Regions from separate parts of the Methylomonas defluvii genome, predicted to be linked through region 4. Evidence: riboswitches for the same ligand, from Rfam matches in the RefSeq annotation. Region 4 holds a riboswitch; each other region holds the start of a gene.
What was found. Region 4 has a riboswitch for cyclic di-GMP ahead of QLH52_RS13320 (hypothetical protein). Riboswitches for the same ligand answer to the same signal wherever they lie in the genome.

Region 1: it holds a riboswitch for cyclic di-GMP, as region 4 does, so the genes downstream of both, QLH52_RS19155 (hypothetical protein) here and QLH52_RS13320 (hypothetical protein) in region 4, are expected to answer to the same signal.
Region 2: it holds a riboswitch for cyclic di-GMP, as region 4 does, so the genes downstream of both, QLH52_RS22255 (hypothetical protein) here and QLH52_RS13320 (hypothetical protein) in region 4, are expected to answer to the same signal.
Region 3: it holds a riboswitch for cyclic di-GMP, as region 4 does, so the genes downstream of both, QLH52_RS14405 (hypothetical protein) here and QLH52_RS13320 (hypothetical protein) in region 4, are expected to answer to the same signal.

The regions. Positions count from the first base shown of each region.
Region 1 is NZ_JAXARY010000021.1:13,010-17,152, forward strand. Features, by position in the region: gene gspK (type II secretion system minor pseudopilin GspK) at 1-31, shown strand, start outside; gene gspL (type II secretion system protein GspL) at 24-1,217, shown strand; gene QLH52_RS19150 (type II secretion system protein M) at 1,198-1,713, shown strand; cyclic di-GMP riboswitch class I at 2,410-2,488, shown strand; gene QLH52_RS19155 (hypothetical protein) at 2,528-3,319, shown strand; gene QLH52_RS19160 (hypothetical protein) at 3,420-4,143, shown strand, end outside.
Region 2 is NZ_JAXARY010000030.1:23,466-27,608, forward strand. Features, by position in the region: gene QLH52_RS22245 (cytochrome-c peroxidase) at 1-96, opposite strand, end outside; gene QLH52_RS22250 (hypothetical protein) at 289-1,122, opposite strand; gene QLH52_RS22255 (hypothetical protein) at 1,319-2,068, opposite strand; cyclic di-GMP riboswitch class I at 2,495-2,569, opposite strand; partial or broken gene QLH52_RS22260 (IS5/IS1182 family transposase) at 3,052-3,156, shown strand; gene QLH52_RS22265 (hypothetical protein) at 3,269-3,652, shown strand; partial or broken gene QLH52_RS22270 (XdhC family protein) at 3,817-4,110, shown strand; gene QLH52_RS22275 (nucleotidyltransferase family protein) at 4,091-4,143, shown strand, end outside.
Region 3 is NZ_JAXARY010000013.1:31,380-35,522, forward strand. Features, by position in the region: gene QLH52_RS14395 (ATP-binding protein) at 1-1,090, opposite strand, end outside; gene QLH52_RS14400 (hypothetical protein) at 1,360-1,635, opposite strand; cyclic di-GMP riboswitch class I at 2,013-2,097, shown strand; gene QLH52_RS14405 (hypothetical protein) at 2,198-3,310, shown strand; gene QLH52_RS14410 (hypothetical protein) at 3,410-4,143, shown strand, end outside.
Region 4 is NZ_JAXARY010000011.1:124,231-128,373, forward strand. Features, by position in the region: gene QLH52_RS13315 (TonB-dependent siderophore receptor) at 1-2,386, shown strand, start outside; cyclic di-GMP riboswitch class I at 2,465-2,543, shown strand; gene QLH52_RS13320 (hypothetical protein) at 2,613-3,401, shown strand; gene QLH52_RS13325 (hypothetical protein) at 3,721-4,143, shown strand, end outside.

The sequences.
Region 1 (4,143 bases), on a different contig from region 4:
GCGGCAGCGCCAGGGTTTGGCGCATGGCTGAAAAACTGCTGGTCAGATTCGGCGCCGAATCTGCCGATAAACTGGAATGGTTGAGTCTTGCCGGGCCTGATAGTCGGCCGACATCAGGCACGATGGCCGAGTTGGCAGCGGCTGCGCAGGGTAAGTCTGTGCTGCTGTTATTGCCGGCTGCCTCGGTGTTGTTATTACAAATCGAGCTGGCGGTTAAAACCACCGCGCAACTGAAAAAAGCCTTGCCGTTTGCCTTGGAAGACCTGTTGGCCGAGGACGTGGAAAATTATCATCTGGTTTGGTTAAAGCAGGACCGGGATAAACTCGCCGTAGCGGCGATTACGCACGACACATTAGCGGCGCTGCTTACTCCGTTTCGCGAAGCCGGTTTAGAGCTGGCAGCTGCGTATCCGGAAACCTTATGCCTGCCGTATCAGCTTGGACAAACGACTTTGTTGCTCGACGACAGCAACGCTATTTTGCGCAGCGCTGCCTATTTGGGCGGCGGCGTGGATGCGCAATTTCTGCCGCAACTGTTGGAAAAAGCCTGTGCCGAAGGTGTCGATTGCCAGACTTTGCTGCTATGCAAAGCCAGCGAAGACATCAAGCTGCCGGATGGTTTGGCAATTGAAGGTTTGGAAACAGTCATAGCAAAGCTTTTGCCATTCATGGCGAGTGCCGTCGAATTATTGCCGGCTGAGCTGAATTTGTTGAGCGGTGCCTATGCCGCCAGCAGCCGGCAAGTAGGCCGCTGGCAACAGTGGCTGCCAGCGGCCATTATTTTGGCGGTGGCCTTGGCGGTGCAGAGCTACGCCTTATTGCACACCTACTGGCAACAGCAAGCCGAGCTGAGCGAGTGGGAAGCTAAAACCCAAGCCTTGTTCAAACAGACCTTTCCCGAGGTTAAGCGCATCGTCAATGTCAAAGCCCAAGCCGAGCAACAATTGGCGCAGCTCAGAAAACAACACGATGTCATCGGTAGCGGTTTCATGCGCTTGTTTTACCGGTCAGGCTTGGTATTAAAAGACACGCCGGCTGTGCATTTGAAAAAACTCAATTTTCTGAACGGAGGTTTGCAGTTGCATGTGGTTGCCGAAGACATCGGCCAGCTGGAGCAATTTAAACAGCAGTTGCAAAGCAGCATGCAGGTCAAAATTCAATCGGCCGACAGCGGCGCAAACGGCGTGGAGGCGCAACTTGAGATTCGCGAAAAATGACTTAACCCAGCGTTTTGCTGAACTATCACCCAGAGAGCGAGTGCTGGGGCTGGGCGGTTTATTGGTCGTACTGGTGTATGGCGCATACCTGCTGTTTTACCAACCAATTGCTGAACAAAGCCGCTTGCTGACGCTAAAAATCCAGGCGCAAAGGCAAATCTATAGCTATTTACAACAAGTCGGCAACGAAGCGGCGGCTTTGCGGCAACAAGCCGCGGTTGATACGCCGGCAGTGGATGGCGGTAATCAATCGCCGCTGGCGTTAGTCGATTTCAGCAGCCAACAGCTGGATATAAAACCGGCGATCAAACATCTGTCACCGGAAGGCGAGGACAAAGTCAGCGTCTGGCTGGAAAATCTGGCCTTCGACCGACTGATGTCATGGTTGACAATTTTGGAAACCAAACACCGCTTGCAAGTGCTGCAAATCGATGTGGAAAAACCGGCCGATGCGGACGGTATCGTTAACGCCAAAGTCTTGTTGGGCGTTGTTTAGCCCGCCTTCATATTAGCCTGGCCTTTAACGTCCGTCGCTCCCGCGCAGGCGGGAGCCCAGTGTTCCCAATCGATTGGTGAAGCGGTCGCAAGGCGTTTGCTTGTCGGGGAATGCCGTGTTCAGCGCACGCAGAGTTCGAAGCTTGCCATCCATGGCACCGGACGCCCTTATCCCGGCGGCATGACGGACTTTTTGGGTTTAACTAACTTGCTCAATAGTCAGCAAGGCCCTTGCCGTCGAGAGCTAGCGGCCACTAATACCTAGGCTACACCGAAAATAGTTTATTTGATTCCCGCATTCCCAGCTTCTCCCGGAGGAAAAGGGGTTTCTTCCTTAACTGAATCGCACTGATGCGACCCCCGCAAATAGAATCTTAGATTTCATCACTCCCTCCCGCCCGGTCATCCGCTGAATTTTCGTGTTAGCGGCCGGCTTTGTAATACAGATGTATTACATGTCACGTTAATTTAACAATGCTGTAACCGAAACGCCGCTATTGCTCTGGAATAATTCGCGCCAAGTTGAGGGGTTGAGGAACGGCCGTTCAGCAAAGATTCGGGAGCAACTAGGGAACATGGACGGCACGAACAAGGAGCGGCGAAGGAAGAGGATAGGGAGGAGGCTAGGCGGAACATGGTAGCGGGGGCAACAAAGCGGCGCTGTCAGGATGTTAGATGGTGTCGAGTGCAATCTAAAGCGTGTAAAAGCCAAACTCGTTGTGAAGCGGGGACGGAAAGTCACGGGTCTTGCAGGTCAAGACGGCTGGGCTGTCACCTTATGTCATTAATCGAAATTTAAACATGAGGTTTTAAAAATGAAATTGTCTAAAAAATTGTTGGCAGTTGCAGTATTGGCAGCGGCCGCTTCAGGCGCCGCGGAAGCGCGTATCCAAGCTATCGGCGATGCAACAGCAGACGGTAGTGAGTTTTTGTTTAACCTGGTTAACTACACAGCACAAAACTCTTACACGCTGGATTTGGGCATCACTGTTGAACAATTTTTGGCTAATCCTAGCCAACCATTGTCATTCACACTGAGCGACAACAACTTCCAATCGTTCGCTGCTGCTTACACTGCCGGCAACAACGTTGCCTGGGGTGTTTCTGGTGGTCATGGTGTATTGAATGAATTGACCGACTTAGCTAAATTTGGTTTTTACACCACTTCTGTAGTGCCTTCACCATCCAGCATCGACGCGAACGCTCCAGACATTAGCAACACGATGGGTAAATGGAATGATTTGGTCAGCTATATCCAAACTCAAGATGCTAACAGCAACAACTTGAGTACCTTCAAAACTGTCGGCCAGCAAGGATACACAGCTGTTTACGGTAACGATTTCCAAACTGCCTTGCCATTTACCGCGCAAGGTCAGTTAGGCACAGCATTGTCTTTTGTTCGCGAAAGAGCCAATGCCGATGACTTCGACACCGGCGAATTAGTCACTTTCCCAGGCGTATGGAATTTCGCAATCAACGGCAACGTCGGTTCTTTGACCTATACCGCTGCGCCTGCTGCTGTGCCACTACCTGCTGCGGTTTGGATGTTCGGCGCCGGTCTGATGGGTGTACTGCGCGCCACTCGTCGTAAATCGCTGGCGGTTTAATTCCGTAAGCGGCTTGAGCCGGCCGGATTCTGTTTTGCTGGTTCCCCCTTCATGAACGGGTCGGCTCACACTTTAAATTTAATCCATTGAGAGATATACAATGAAAAAGCAATTATTGTCTGCTGCTATCGCAGTGGCTTCTCTGGCAGGTTTTTCGCAAGGCGCATCCGCGCATGCGCCAAGCGTTACGCCGGATATCGAAATCTTCATGTCCGGCGCTAGCGCGCAAGACAAAGCCCTGGCTGCCTTGTTTGTGAACTTGTGCGACGCCGGTACTTTGGATGTATTTAAAGATAACGGTACAGCGGGTTCCGAAGGTAAAAACCATAGTGCTTATTTCTGCACACTGAACTCTACTAACGTACCCGGCCTGACCGTCAACGGTTCTGCGGCAACCACGGCTAAAGTCCTGTTCCACAAACGTTCTGCCGGCGGTTCTGCGCAAGGCGTTAACCCGCTGATCGACGGCGTGGCGATTGCGGCGATGCGTATCGACAACGGTAACTGCACGCAACAAGGCGCGACCAACACTTGGTTTTGCAACGCCAGCGGCGCTAACCTGACCAACGTGCTGTCCGATGCCGGTATTTCCGATGTTGAGCCAAAATTGTTTGTTGGCCCAAACAAACCTTCAAACGCTTCTGCGGTTGATCCAGTGGCTGCCGACGCGGCTCTGAACGTGGTGCCTGCGGCGGCCTTGGTATTTGGCGTGCCGGTTTCCGATAACTTGTATGTGGCTTTACAAAGAGCGCAAAACCTGTTGGCCGGTTTTGGCGGCAGCTGCGCACCGGGCGATTACACCGAAGCTTGTATGCCTAGCTTGA
Region 2 (4,143 bases), on a different contig from region 4:
GGGCCCTAGTGCCAATTCGACCGCGGCGGCGCTGAAACTGAGCAGTACACCTCCGGCTAAAACAATCGCTAATTGGCTATGACGAAACAATGTCATGGTGAAACTCCACTGAGAAATGGTTGGTTGGCAACAAATACGGCCAAAACGCCCGCATCAGCGGGCTCAAGCTATAAAAAAGGCCGATAAACCACACAGCGTAATTTATCGGCCATCCTTATTCCTTTGGCGAAGTCCCTCGCCAAGCTTCCTTTTTTTATAGGAACATCGGCTTATGTGCTGGGTGTTGGCTTACGCTTTAGCGTTGCGTTTGCCTCTGCCTATAAAGCCGGCCAGTGCCGTGCCGAACAGCCAGACAGCGGAGGGTACTGGCACCGCCGCCGGTGTGTAGGTAGAAGGGGCGGCCGACGCGGAAATGTTCAAAGAGATGCCGGCACTGCTTCCGAGGACGTCTGCACCGCCGACGAACACGGCATACCAGCCAGCTTGCAAGTCGTTCAGTGTCAAGGTCGCGAATCTTTTGGTGTTGGCAAAAGCAGGGTTGCCGGTGACGCCTATAGTGCCGGATACGCCGGTTTCATACAGATTGTCGATACTGACATCGTGGGCGCCGGAGTCGATGACGCCGCCGAAAGAGTTAACGTAGTTTTTGCTTGAGGAACTGACGTAGCCCAGGGTTTCGACAATGCCGTCCGCGCCGGTTGCCCACATAATGCCTGGATCGCCGGCTTGGCCGACCGAGTTAAATTTGTGAATTTGGCCGGTTAGCTCAGCCGGTGTATCGACGCCGACCGTTTCACCCGAATAAGCCACATTGGTTCTGAAAATTGAAAAGGCCGGAAAGTTTGCGGCGGACGAACGCGCGTCGACAGTCACGGATTGGGCTGATGAGCTCAAATAGAAGTTGGTAAATGCACCTTGCATGCCCCAACCATCATTGGACAGAGACGGATTGCCCGCGAAGCCCAAATTGCTGGAATTAAAACTAGGGTTTGAGATGCTGGTGCCCAGCTCGAGAGTGTTATCGGCGCCTGACCAAGCCGCCGTCGCAGGTTGAGCAACGGCAAGGGTTAGCGCGGCGGACGATAGGGTGATTTTAAAAATAGTTTGTAAATCGATGTTCATTTTTGAGTGTCTCCAATATCTACCACATCGTTGTTTACGATTGTGGTAGATTTAAGTTGCTGTTTAATTTGGATTTGTCTGAGTATTTCGGGCCTGGCAGCCAAAAGATAGACATCTCCAAAGGGTTTAGACATGCATTGCGAGGGGTGAGTCGACAGCTGATGTCGGCTGACCTTTTCGCTCTTGTTTGCCGGGGTTACGCGGTGCGGCGTTTGCCTAATACACTGAATCCCATTAATGCAGAACCGAACAACCAAACGGCCCCTGGCACCGGCACTGCGCTAACACCCTCGCCGGTGATGGTCAAAGGCAGGCTGGCTCCGGTGACGTAGTCGGTGGCGGTCAGGGTAATTTGATAATCGAAATGATCCTGACCGGTGGCGCCCGTTATCGGGTTGACGCCGGTCGCACCGGTGATGGTGTCGCCCTTGTTGAAGCCCAGCACAGCTTCTTCGATGGTTAGAGAGTAATCGCCAAAAGCAATAATGTAATTGCCCACGTCCAATGCAGTAGCCAGGTAGGAGTCTCGGCTCAACAAGCTGCCATCGGCCCATCCGCCGGTATTGCCGGGTATGGTGTAAGCTGGGCTGTCGTCGCCGCTGACGATTTCGGTAGTCAGTGAGACTGTGTCCTGAAAAATGCGGAATTGGCTATCTGCCAGTGTCAGTTCGCCGTCGCCGTTTATATCGACATACGCGCCGGGATGCGCGCCCCAGCCCGCTGCGTAGCCTTCATTCGCCAGGACATCGATTATCACATTGGCAGCTGATGACAAGGAGAACGAGTAGAAATCGATTGTGGTGCCGGCGCCGTGAACCGGGTCGACGGTTTTATAGATGGTGCCGTTTACGGTCTCGGCTTGTACATTGCCGAGGCCTAAAAGTGAAATAGCAAGTGTTGCAGCGACCTTTTTCAAGGCAGGCGCATGTTTCGTGTTAACAGACATATTTCAATTCCTTTCATAGTAAGACGAAGATTTTTACCGGTAGGTTTTACCGGCGACATTCAATGTTTCGCAATTCCCTTTGCGAGTCGTTGCCTAACGCACCTGCGCCGGATGCCGCGATGTCAGCCTCTTACTTTCCGGTCCTTTGCGTACGGTAAGTGCTGGGCCGATGGCTTCCCGCGCAATTTGAACAGCCTTAAAACCGCTATGTATTTCAATATTCCTGAATTGATCACGCTACGCTATGGTTGCGAGAGAGACCGTCCAAAGAGTTTTAAATACCGGGCTTGCTTGCGTAGTGAGTTAAACAACGGGTTTAGCTAATCAGGTGATACAACAAACTATTCCTGACCAGTGAGCGAGCGCTATGGGTAGTTGTCGGTGTATGAATCTCGACCGGCTAGACCCTTCTCTTACCCGCTCATAAGAGGCAGCTCGACTATCTGAATCAGATCCGCAGCTTTCCGGCCCCGCCTTGCGACGAGTGTGGCGACTTGGTGGCTGCGCCCAGGTGGGTGCAGCACTATTTATAAAGCAAAACATGCGCCAAAATATATTTGAGCAAGGGTTGCTAGTGTTTTTCTATGGTTATGTTCATATAAAACAATGCGATAGGCTGTTTTGTTTGATAGGGTGGAGTAGTAATAAGTGTGGCGGTTTTCTGGGGTTTTAGATGGCTATAACGCTATGCAGAGTGTGTTATTTCGCGTATTGTGGGTTATATCCCTTATTTTTTTTAAGAGATTATGGCGGCAGCTTTGAGTTTGCGCCGTAAGGGTAAAAGTCATCAGTTTGGGTAGTGATATACCAAGCTGGGTGCTTAAAAATCAGGGTGCTGGAACGAACTCCGAAATAATAATCCAACATTCTCATGCGTATCATGACTTCGTCGGCAATCGACGACCGGCCTCGCCAGAGCTTTAGTCATCTGTCAATTGTCGATGAAAATCACTCAGCCCCAGAAAAAGGTTGATTCCTCTAATCGCCTTTGCCATCAGGTGGAGAAGGCTTTTTTGCATTTAAGGCGATGGCATGGCATAGCTACTGGTTAAGCTAAAAACATCGCTTGGTTCTTGGTAGCCTTGTAGTTACGCGGTATTGCGCTTTGGGCGGCTGTGTTATGACGACACTATCCAATATTTCCAACACAAAATTTTCAAACTTAAATTAAGATGCCCGACACTTTCACCGAGGATACATATGAATAAAACCGATGCCATTTTGAACAAGGGTCAGAAGCTCTATGAAGACGATGCCTACATTTTGTTGTGGACGAAATTTTTTGGCCTGAGCCTGCTGGCGCTGACCTCTTACTATGTCTACGATAAACAAAAGCAGCGTCTGATCAAGCTCATGAGTAGAGAAAAAACCTATCTGATGAGCATCAGTTACTACCTCACCCACGATTATGGTTTTACCCCGACAATGGTGTTGGAAGGTATCAGTTTATTTAAGGATATTTCGGCGGCAATTGCCGACAGAGGCGGCGAGACCTGGAAGACCTTCTTTGCGGAAACCGCCAAAGATAAAGCCAGGACGTATGCGGTCCGGGGCATCCGTAAGGATAAAAAAGCCAAGGCTTGAGTTTCCACACCTTATGCATTTTGTGCTAGGAGGCCGTCAATAAGTCGCGGACAAAACCCTAATCAGTTTTTAACTGCTCGAGCGGCAATCTCTTTATAGGAATAGTCAGTGCAGGAATCATCCACTAAAAAACGCACGCCAATTTTTGGCAACAAACCTTTGGCTCGACCTACCAAAAGGCCGGCGCGCGCATGTTGATTACCCAAACCGGCGAGTTGGTCGGTTTGCTGGGTCCGGCGCGTCGCAAACAACGGTTACTGCAAAGTCTGGGCGACAACACGGCACTGATAGTCGAACGGGTATTCCGCCCGTTCGGTTTGGACATCGGCGCGCAACCTCCGGAAGAGATTGTCTTGTCCATCGTGACCGGCATCCAGTCCCCGTTCAACGGCCGTAGCGGCTGGCAATTGGGGAAAGAGCCGGTTGCGATTAAAAAACATGCCTGCCACCATGGATAATGTGCATGCCGTCATCCTGGCGGCCGGTGCCTC
Region 3 (4,143 bases), on a different contig from region 4:
CATCGACCGGCGATGCCTCGGCAGCGTTATTTAGGATATTAATGATGGAGTGAGTCACCGTACGTTCCGCAATCACGCGCGCTTCCATATCCACATTCGGCGAAATAAATAGCTTGAGCCTGGTAGCGGCTTTATGCGTGCGCCACTGGCCTAATACTTCATCGATATATTCGCTCACCAGCATCACCTTGCCGGATTCCGCCCGCATCTCGCCGGCGGAGGCCGACATCACCGACAAAGCTTGTTTGCAGCGATCAATCTGCTGCTGCACAATCATCAGTTTTTGATGCAGTTCCGGATAGCGATGTGCCGACAGCTCTTCCGCCATCTCATGCGTCAAAATGGCGATCGTGCCCAGCGGCGTACCCATATCATGCGCGGCGCTGGCCGCCAAGGTGCCCAGGGACACCACGCGCTCGTCGCGTAGCGCACTCTCGCGGGCATCCGCTAAATTACGCTCCCGCTCTTTCAAGGTCTTGGACAGTTCGACCACAAAAAAGGCGACTAAGCCGGCGCTAAACACAAAACCAAACCACATACCGAATACATGCAGATTGAAATAACGCCTGTCGTTCATCAAATGCATTTGCAGGCTCATTTCCGGCGTCATCTCCGTCATCGCCGGATGGGCCATGTGCGGCTCGACAGCCGGCAAGGGTACGTTGTAGGCAATCAGCACCGTATACACGCAGGAGGTAATGATCACCATATTCCAGGCATAAGCCTGCGGCAGCATGATGGCAGTTACAATCAAAGGCAGCAGAAACACCCAAATGATCGGGTTTGACGCGCCGCCGGTCAAATAAAGTAAATAGGCCAACGCCAGTACATCCATGCATATTTGCGAAAAAATCTCGTGCTCGGTAACTTCTTCCGGCGTCCTCAGCCGTAGCCAGGTGTAAAGATTAAGTATGGAAATCGCAAAAATCGCCAGCCACAGCTGGTTTTGCGGCAAATTAATACCCAGGCCGTTCACTGCAATAAACACCGCCACCGTAACGGCAAACAGCATCAAATTTCTAAGAATGTATAACCAACGCAGGTTTTCGCGAATGGATATTTCGGCTTTGGGCAGAATGTGTGAAAGCATAGAAACAACACTAAATTGAAGAAAGCATCGCAGCGATATACGACCGCCGCTTGCTTAAGAAGGTGGAAAGCCGACCAAACCTGGATGGCGGCCACCTAAGTATTCAATCGATTTTTGATAGCAACCTTCACTCCAACCGCTACATGCCATGGCAAATAAGGAATTAGGCTAGTCGCTTACAAGATCGAAAGATAATCTACGAGCTGATCTTTTAGGAACAAGCGTCACGATCTGACGAATCATGCCCTCCCAAAAAATAGTGCGGCATATCACGCACCAGCCAAACGCCAGCCGCCGTTTTTATCCACCCACCTCATGCTCAGCCAGTACCAAAACGTCATAGGCAGCATCATCGCAAACCATTCCCAATCGTCGATCAAAAATAATTTGGCAACCCAACCGTTGCCATCGAAATAGAGCGGCCAAGGCACACAGTAAAGAGTAAAAACAATACTACTCCAGATCAACAGTAACGCGCCTTTGCGGGTTTCTATACTCGACAGGGCCAGGAACACCCACAGCGGGGTTTTATCGGTTTTTTGCATACATCTCTCCACAGAAAAATCTCGTGCCAACCCAATTAGCGGCGCAACAACCTAACAATAAACGACTAGAAAATAAAGAAATTCCTGATCAAATCCACCAAAACAAACTTCACCACCAAGCGGGGATTATCTCCCAACAATTGAACTGTGTTATTTAAAATAAGCGCATGCGCTATTTCGCTGAATTTCGCCAGCCGCTCACTCATGCCATCCCAGGAAAAATAAGCAGCAATACAATGATATTTATATATTTTATTAAGTTGGCCCGCTATTCGCTGTAACTAGTGTACTTGCTTCGTGGTTTGCTTTCCGAAAAGCGGTTAGTAGGTCTCTATCCCTGCCATGTCTGCCGCTGGCGGAATGAGCAAATCTCTGAAAGCAAGCATTGCCACACCCGTCGTGAGGCGGGGCCGGAAAATCACGGTTCTTAAAAAACGATTTAAAGAAGGCCGGATTGCCCCCATGCGCGCCATGGGCGAGGGCAAAGTTTGGCTCGCTGCTGTTGGTCAAGTTTTGTCAGTTTCGCTGTTACCTTTAATTCCAATAACAAAAGAGGACGATCATGATCTTTCATAAAACGGCTATAGCAGCTATTTTGACAACTGGCCTGGCGGCTGTTTCCAGCCAAGCGTTCGCGCACTCTTACTACAACCTGACCGGCGCGGGCACAGTAGCCTCCGGTAACTCCGCCATCGGCTTCGGCATCGCCAACAGCATCAACGGTACAGACGGTGTATCTGCAAACTCCAACGGCACCAATAGAGTCGCCAACGGTACCAACGTTTATACAGTCGGCGACTTAAACGCGAACACCTTAATTCCGGGCACAGGTACCGCGGCTGAGACAGCCACAGAAGTAGCAGGCAACCTGCCCTATATGTGGTATTCAGGTCAGCATACAACAGCTACAGGTTTCACCAAACGCGAATTACATACCGGCTCCAGCGCTACAGACAACGATGGCGCACTGACAGCAAATCTTATTAACTCAAACCCTAGCTTCGGCACCAACACTATCGGTAGCTTGTGGAAAGCTTACTCGGACAAAAACGGCGGCACCAACGCCGCCACCTGGGGCACCATCATGGCCGACCTACCGGCTGATGGCGACCATCCTTACTTGGCGGTAGCAGGCAATTCAGCTTCAACCGGCCTGGGACTGGACTACGGCTTGATTCATATTAGCTGCGGCGCAAACACAGCAAGCGCTAACTGCGCCAGCGCGGGCAATATCAAAACCACCATTACGGTGAAAAACGACGCCGATTACAGCCAATTTAACGGCTTATTGGACGTGGCCCTGTATCGCAATGTGGACAGCAGTTCCACATCTGACCGTAACGCGGCTGCCACAATCGGCGAAACGGGCCTGCAAGGCTCAAGCTTGGGCGAAGCTATCTGGACAGCCAGCATGAGCAGCACTTCCGACACCTTGTTCTACTCGTTTGTGTTCGACCAAGCCGAGTGGAATGCCACAGGCACACCCGGGCTGCACACCAATGGCTTTTATACCTTGGTGGTCGGCGCGCACGGTGGCGGCGCGCTCGATGGCGTGACCTACGACGTACTGGTTACCACTTCGGCAGTGCCTGTTCCAGGCGCAGTCTGGCTGTTCGGCAGCGCGATGGCCGGCTTGATCGGTTTCGGCCGCCGCAAACAAGCACTAGCGGCTTAATTACCCAGCGGGATTGCCGCCAAACTACGGCAATCCCCTCACCAAGCGCTGTTTAACAACAGGCTTTAGCTCATATATTTGATTCAATAGAGATCCAAAATGACAGCAAACTTAACCTTTAAGAAACTAGCATTAGCCGGCGCCATGGGCGCGTTAATGTCGATCAGCGGCATGGCTAGCGCTCACGTAACCTACAATTTGGCTTCCGGAGATCCCTTACCGGACGGTTCTGCCGCAGGCCCATGGTCGGCCGGCGATCCAGGATATATTGGCAATTTGCCCGCCACCTGGGTAGCGATGATCCACAATGACGGCGGCGTTGCCAACTCGCAAACCGCCAGCGGCCACGGCATAGGCATGGGCGCCAAAGCTTATAAAGACGGCGCGACAAACTGGGGGCATACCGCCGATTACGGTTTGTTTGAATTGCATGCCGATGCGGAAGTGACCATCACCGTATCGTCGGACGGCTCCAATCTGCGCCCGGCTTTTGGTTTGTGGAGCGGCTGGGATACCGCGGGTAGCAGCAGTCGTCATCAAGAATACCTGAACAACGGTGCTCTGAATCCCATGGCTGCCAGCCCACTTGGCACAACGCTGGCTTTGGTTGACGCAAACGCCTGGGCCTTTGCAGCCACTCAAGGCACCACCGCCAGCGCGACGCTGACCCGTTTCCTGACTGCCGGTACTTACACACTGATTTTGGGTGGTTACGACGGCACGGTAGGCGGCGCCAATCTGGCCTATACCGCTACCATCTCCGCCGCCGCATCACCGGTACCCGTACCCGGTGCGGTTTGGCTGTTCGGTAGCGCGATGGCCGGCTTAGTCGG
Region 4 (4,143 bases):
GAGCAGTAGCCAGGCGGTCGCTACGGAAGTGGTTCGCCACTTCAATATCGGCCGCCAGTCCTTAAACAACGCGCTGATTCAATTTGCCGCGCAAGCCGAGTTGGAATTGATTTTTTCAGCGGACATGTTGCGTGAGCTCGCCAGTCCGGAGCTGCGCGGGGACATGTCGGCAGAGCAGGCGTTGACACACTTGCTGCATGGCAGCGGTTTTACCTACCGTTTTATCGATACCGACACGGTGACTTTGGAACGCAGTCCGGCGGCAAAAGAAGTGTCTAGCCTGCCGCCCCCCGTTACCTTGGATGCCATGACTGTCGTGGGCTCGAAAACAGCGGAGGCCGGTGCGGAAATCGTCACCGAGCCGATGCTTGACGAGGCGCGGACCTATGCCGTCAGGCATATTGCCAGCGCTACCGGAACCGACACGCCAATCAAGCAAATCCCGCAGTCGGTGCACGCGCTTAACCGCCCCTTGTTAGACGACCAGCAAACGATCAACCTCAGCGAATCCTTAGTCAATGTTAGCGGCATAGTGGCGCGCAATACGCTCTACAGTCCGGTTATCGAAGGCACCTTAATTCGCGGTTTTCGTTCCGAACAACTGCTGGACGGCTTTACCCAGTACTACAACCCCGGTGACCGGGAAAGCACTATTAATATCGACAGAATCGAAGTGCTGAAGGGTTCTAACGCCTTGCTCTACAGCGGTGGCTCGGGCTCCCCGGTGGGCGGGGTGGTGAATCTGCTTGCCAAATTGCCGCAGGCCAAAGCCTTCGGCGAAGCGGGTTTTAGAATCGGCAGCCACAGCTTTTATCAGCCGTATTTCGATATCAATCAACCGCTAAACGCCAATATTTTGTTGCGCATGACCGGCGAATATACCAACGCCAGACATAACATCGACATAATCGAAACGCAGCGTTTTAACCTTAACCCGGCCCTGACGCTGACCGATAACGACCAAACCCGTTTGACGATCCAAGCCAAACTGTCGCGTTGGCAGCAACCGGAGTACCAGGGCTTGCCCGCCACCGGCAGCATCGCCGGCGATTTTGCTACCCGGCCCGACTTGTTCCCGGGGCCGGCCAATCTGCCCGATAGCCATTCGGATGCCGATGCGGTATGGGCGACGCTGGACCGGCAGCTCACCCGGAGCTGGCACTTAAACCTGAAGGCGCGCTATGCGCAGGCTAAATTCGACGAGAAAATTCAGACCTTGTTCGGAAGCGATGGCCTGATCGCGGACCGGCCTTTACTGCCGGTATCGAGCTGGGCATTGGTGAATGCCGAATTGTTTCAAGAACAGCATGAACGTAGCGTATTGGGCAATTTACAGGGCAAATTTAAGTTGGGTCCCAGCGAAAACAATCTTTTGTTGGGCGCTGATTACAGTCGTTTGCAAGATGCCGGCTTTATCGAGGGCGATTTCGGCGCCTTGGGTTTTGGTGTTGGTACGGTCGATTTGCGGGCACCGATATTTGACTCCCCTTATGCCGTACCCGGTCCTGGCCAGGAAAATCAGTTCATCGAAAACCTCACTTACGGCGCTTACCTGCAGTGGCAAAGCACGCTGTACCGGCGTTTGCATTGGCTGTCCGGTCTTAGGCTGGGCAAGGTTGGCATCGATTTTAATAATGCGCAAACCGGTGTGCACGAGACAACGGATACGCTGAAATGGTTGCCGCGCCTCGGCGGCGTGATCGATCTGAACGAGGAGGTTTCCTGGTTTGTTTCCTACAGCGAAGGCATGCGCGGCCAACCGTTTGTCAATTTCGTCGATACGCCGGCGCCGGAATTGTCGAATCATCTGGAAACCGGCTTGAAGTTCAATTTTGCGAATCAATTCAGCGGCCAACTGGCGCTGTACCAAATTGAGCGTAGCCAGGTCGCGGTCACCGACAGTAGCGATTTCCTGCGGCGTTCGGTCGCGGCAGGGCAGCAACGCTCGCGCGGTATCGAAATGGATTTGCTCTGGCAACCGGTCGAGGGCTTCAGCGTGCTGGCTAACTATGCGCATACCGACGCCCGCTTCATGGACGACAAAGCCGGGGTGGCTGCCGGCAATCGCTTGGCTCAAGTTCCGGAGGATGCCGGGCGGCTCTGGGCGCATTACCGTTTTCAGCAAGATGAGTTGCAAGGTTTTAGCTTGGGTTTCGGCGTGTACGCCCGCGCCGGCGCTTATTTATCCAATAACAATCGCTTTAAAACCGCCGGCTACCACAGCTTCGACGCGGCGTTGGCTTACGAAACCGGGCGTTTCCAATGGGCGGCCACGGTCAAGAATCTCAGCGATGAGGATTATTTTCAGCCCTATGGCTATTTCGAGGGCCGGGTGGCGCCGGCGCCCGGCCGCGCCGGGTTTCTGAGTTTTTCAATCAAATATTGATGCCGTCTTTAGCTATTTGCCACAGGAGTTTTTCAGGAGCACCTCACTCAGGGATTTAGAGTGATGTCGTAAGGACCGCGACAAACATGCCACATCCGCCGCGAGACGGAGCCGGAAAGCCACGGGTCTTGGAGATTAAGACAGCCGGGTTACCTGCAAGTTAAAGACCCATACTCCGGGTCGCAATTTGCGGATTAACTTTAACCGTACTATTAAGGAATAAAAAATGACAATCTTGCATTACAACCGCACTCAACTGGTAAGCGCCAGCCTGCTCGCCTTCAGCGCATTGGCCGCCGCTTTGGCGCCTGCTACTGCCAGCGCCGCACAAGTCACCGGTGATGCCACCATCACCATCAACAATGCGGCTTTTGCAGCGGCATCGGTCAATGTCGGCAGCGGGTATCCGAATGGCTGGATTGTCGCGAAACATTGGGGCGCCAGCGATAATTTATTGGGTATCACCGGTGCAACCACGGGCGGAACGACGCTATCGGCAACCGCCAGCACCGCGATGTCGTTTGCGGTTAATGCCAACACCACGACCAACAGCTATCCGGCTGCTGGTCCCTATGGCCGTACCGAACAAGCCACGACGATGGACGCCGGCAATACCTCGGTCGGTCAAATCGGTCTGAGTGGCGCCTGGTTGTTGACCAGCCAAGGCGGCAGCGGCATTTTGACGCCCTACGACTTTAGCCTGGTAAAAACCGGAAGCACCTGGAATATCAAAACCTACGATACCGGTTTTGGCTACCAAAATTTCTTGAAGCTGACCAACGTCTCCGAGTCGCTGAACGGCAATGGCGAATTACTACTGAGCGGCGACTTGCAATGGACCGGTTTGTGGGCCGGTTTGGTTGGCGCCAATACCAATGCCGTGGTCGGTACTTTTAGCCTGGCTCCCAGTACGGCGCCATCGGCGGTACCGGTACCGGCGGCGGTCTGGATGTTCGGCAGCGGGCTGCTGGGCTTGCTGGGTGCAAGTCGTAGAAAAGCCTCGGTCGCGGCTTAACGCGCAACATGGGCTTGGAGCGGTCGGCAAGATTCGCTTCGGGCCCGGACTTTCGGCAACAAATTCCTCTTCGTGCCTGCATGCCGCCGACTACGGCCGCTTGTGTATTCAGGCAGGGAGAGGGCTTATTCTGACCATCCGCTGATAGGGATTTTATGAAGATCAACAAAAACTGTGGCTATCCCGCTTTGGTCGTGCGGGCGATGCTAGCCATCGGTATGGGAATTGCCTCAGCAAGCGCTGAGGCCACGCTATTGAATGCACCTTCCGGCGGTACGTTTACGATGAACCTGGACCGGAATGCGCTGGGGGCTATTACTTGTCGACGTTTTGGAGTACGGCAACGTCCAATGCTGATAATCCGGCCAATACCGGCGACCATTTGCTTAGCCAACTCAATACCACCGAGATTTCCGGACTCAATCAGGTGTTTGAGTTGACGGCTATCGGTAACGATCCTAGTCCGCAAGCCAGCCAGCGTTACGTCAAAGCCACATCAGCCGATTTTGCCATCGATACCATCACGCTGGCCGGCGTGGCCGGGGCACAAGTGGGCATGACAGGCGTGCAGGGTTTTTATGCGCCGAACTGGCCGCCGACTGGAGCCGGCTTGGTCAACGGCGATTTTTCGCTACGCTACGATGCCGACCGGCAAACTTTGGGCCGCACCGGCTGGTACCTAGCCAATAACATTTATTTCACGATGGCGGTGTACGACTTAAACAACCTAAGCCTGAGCTTT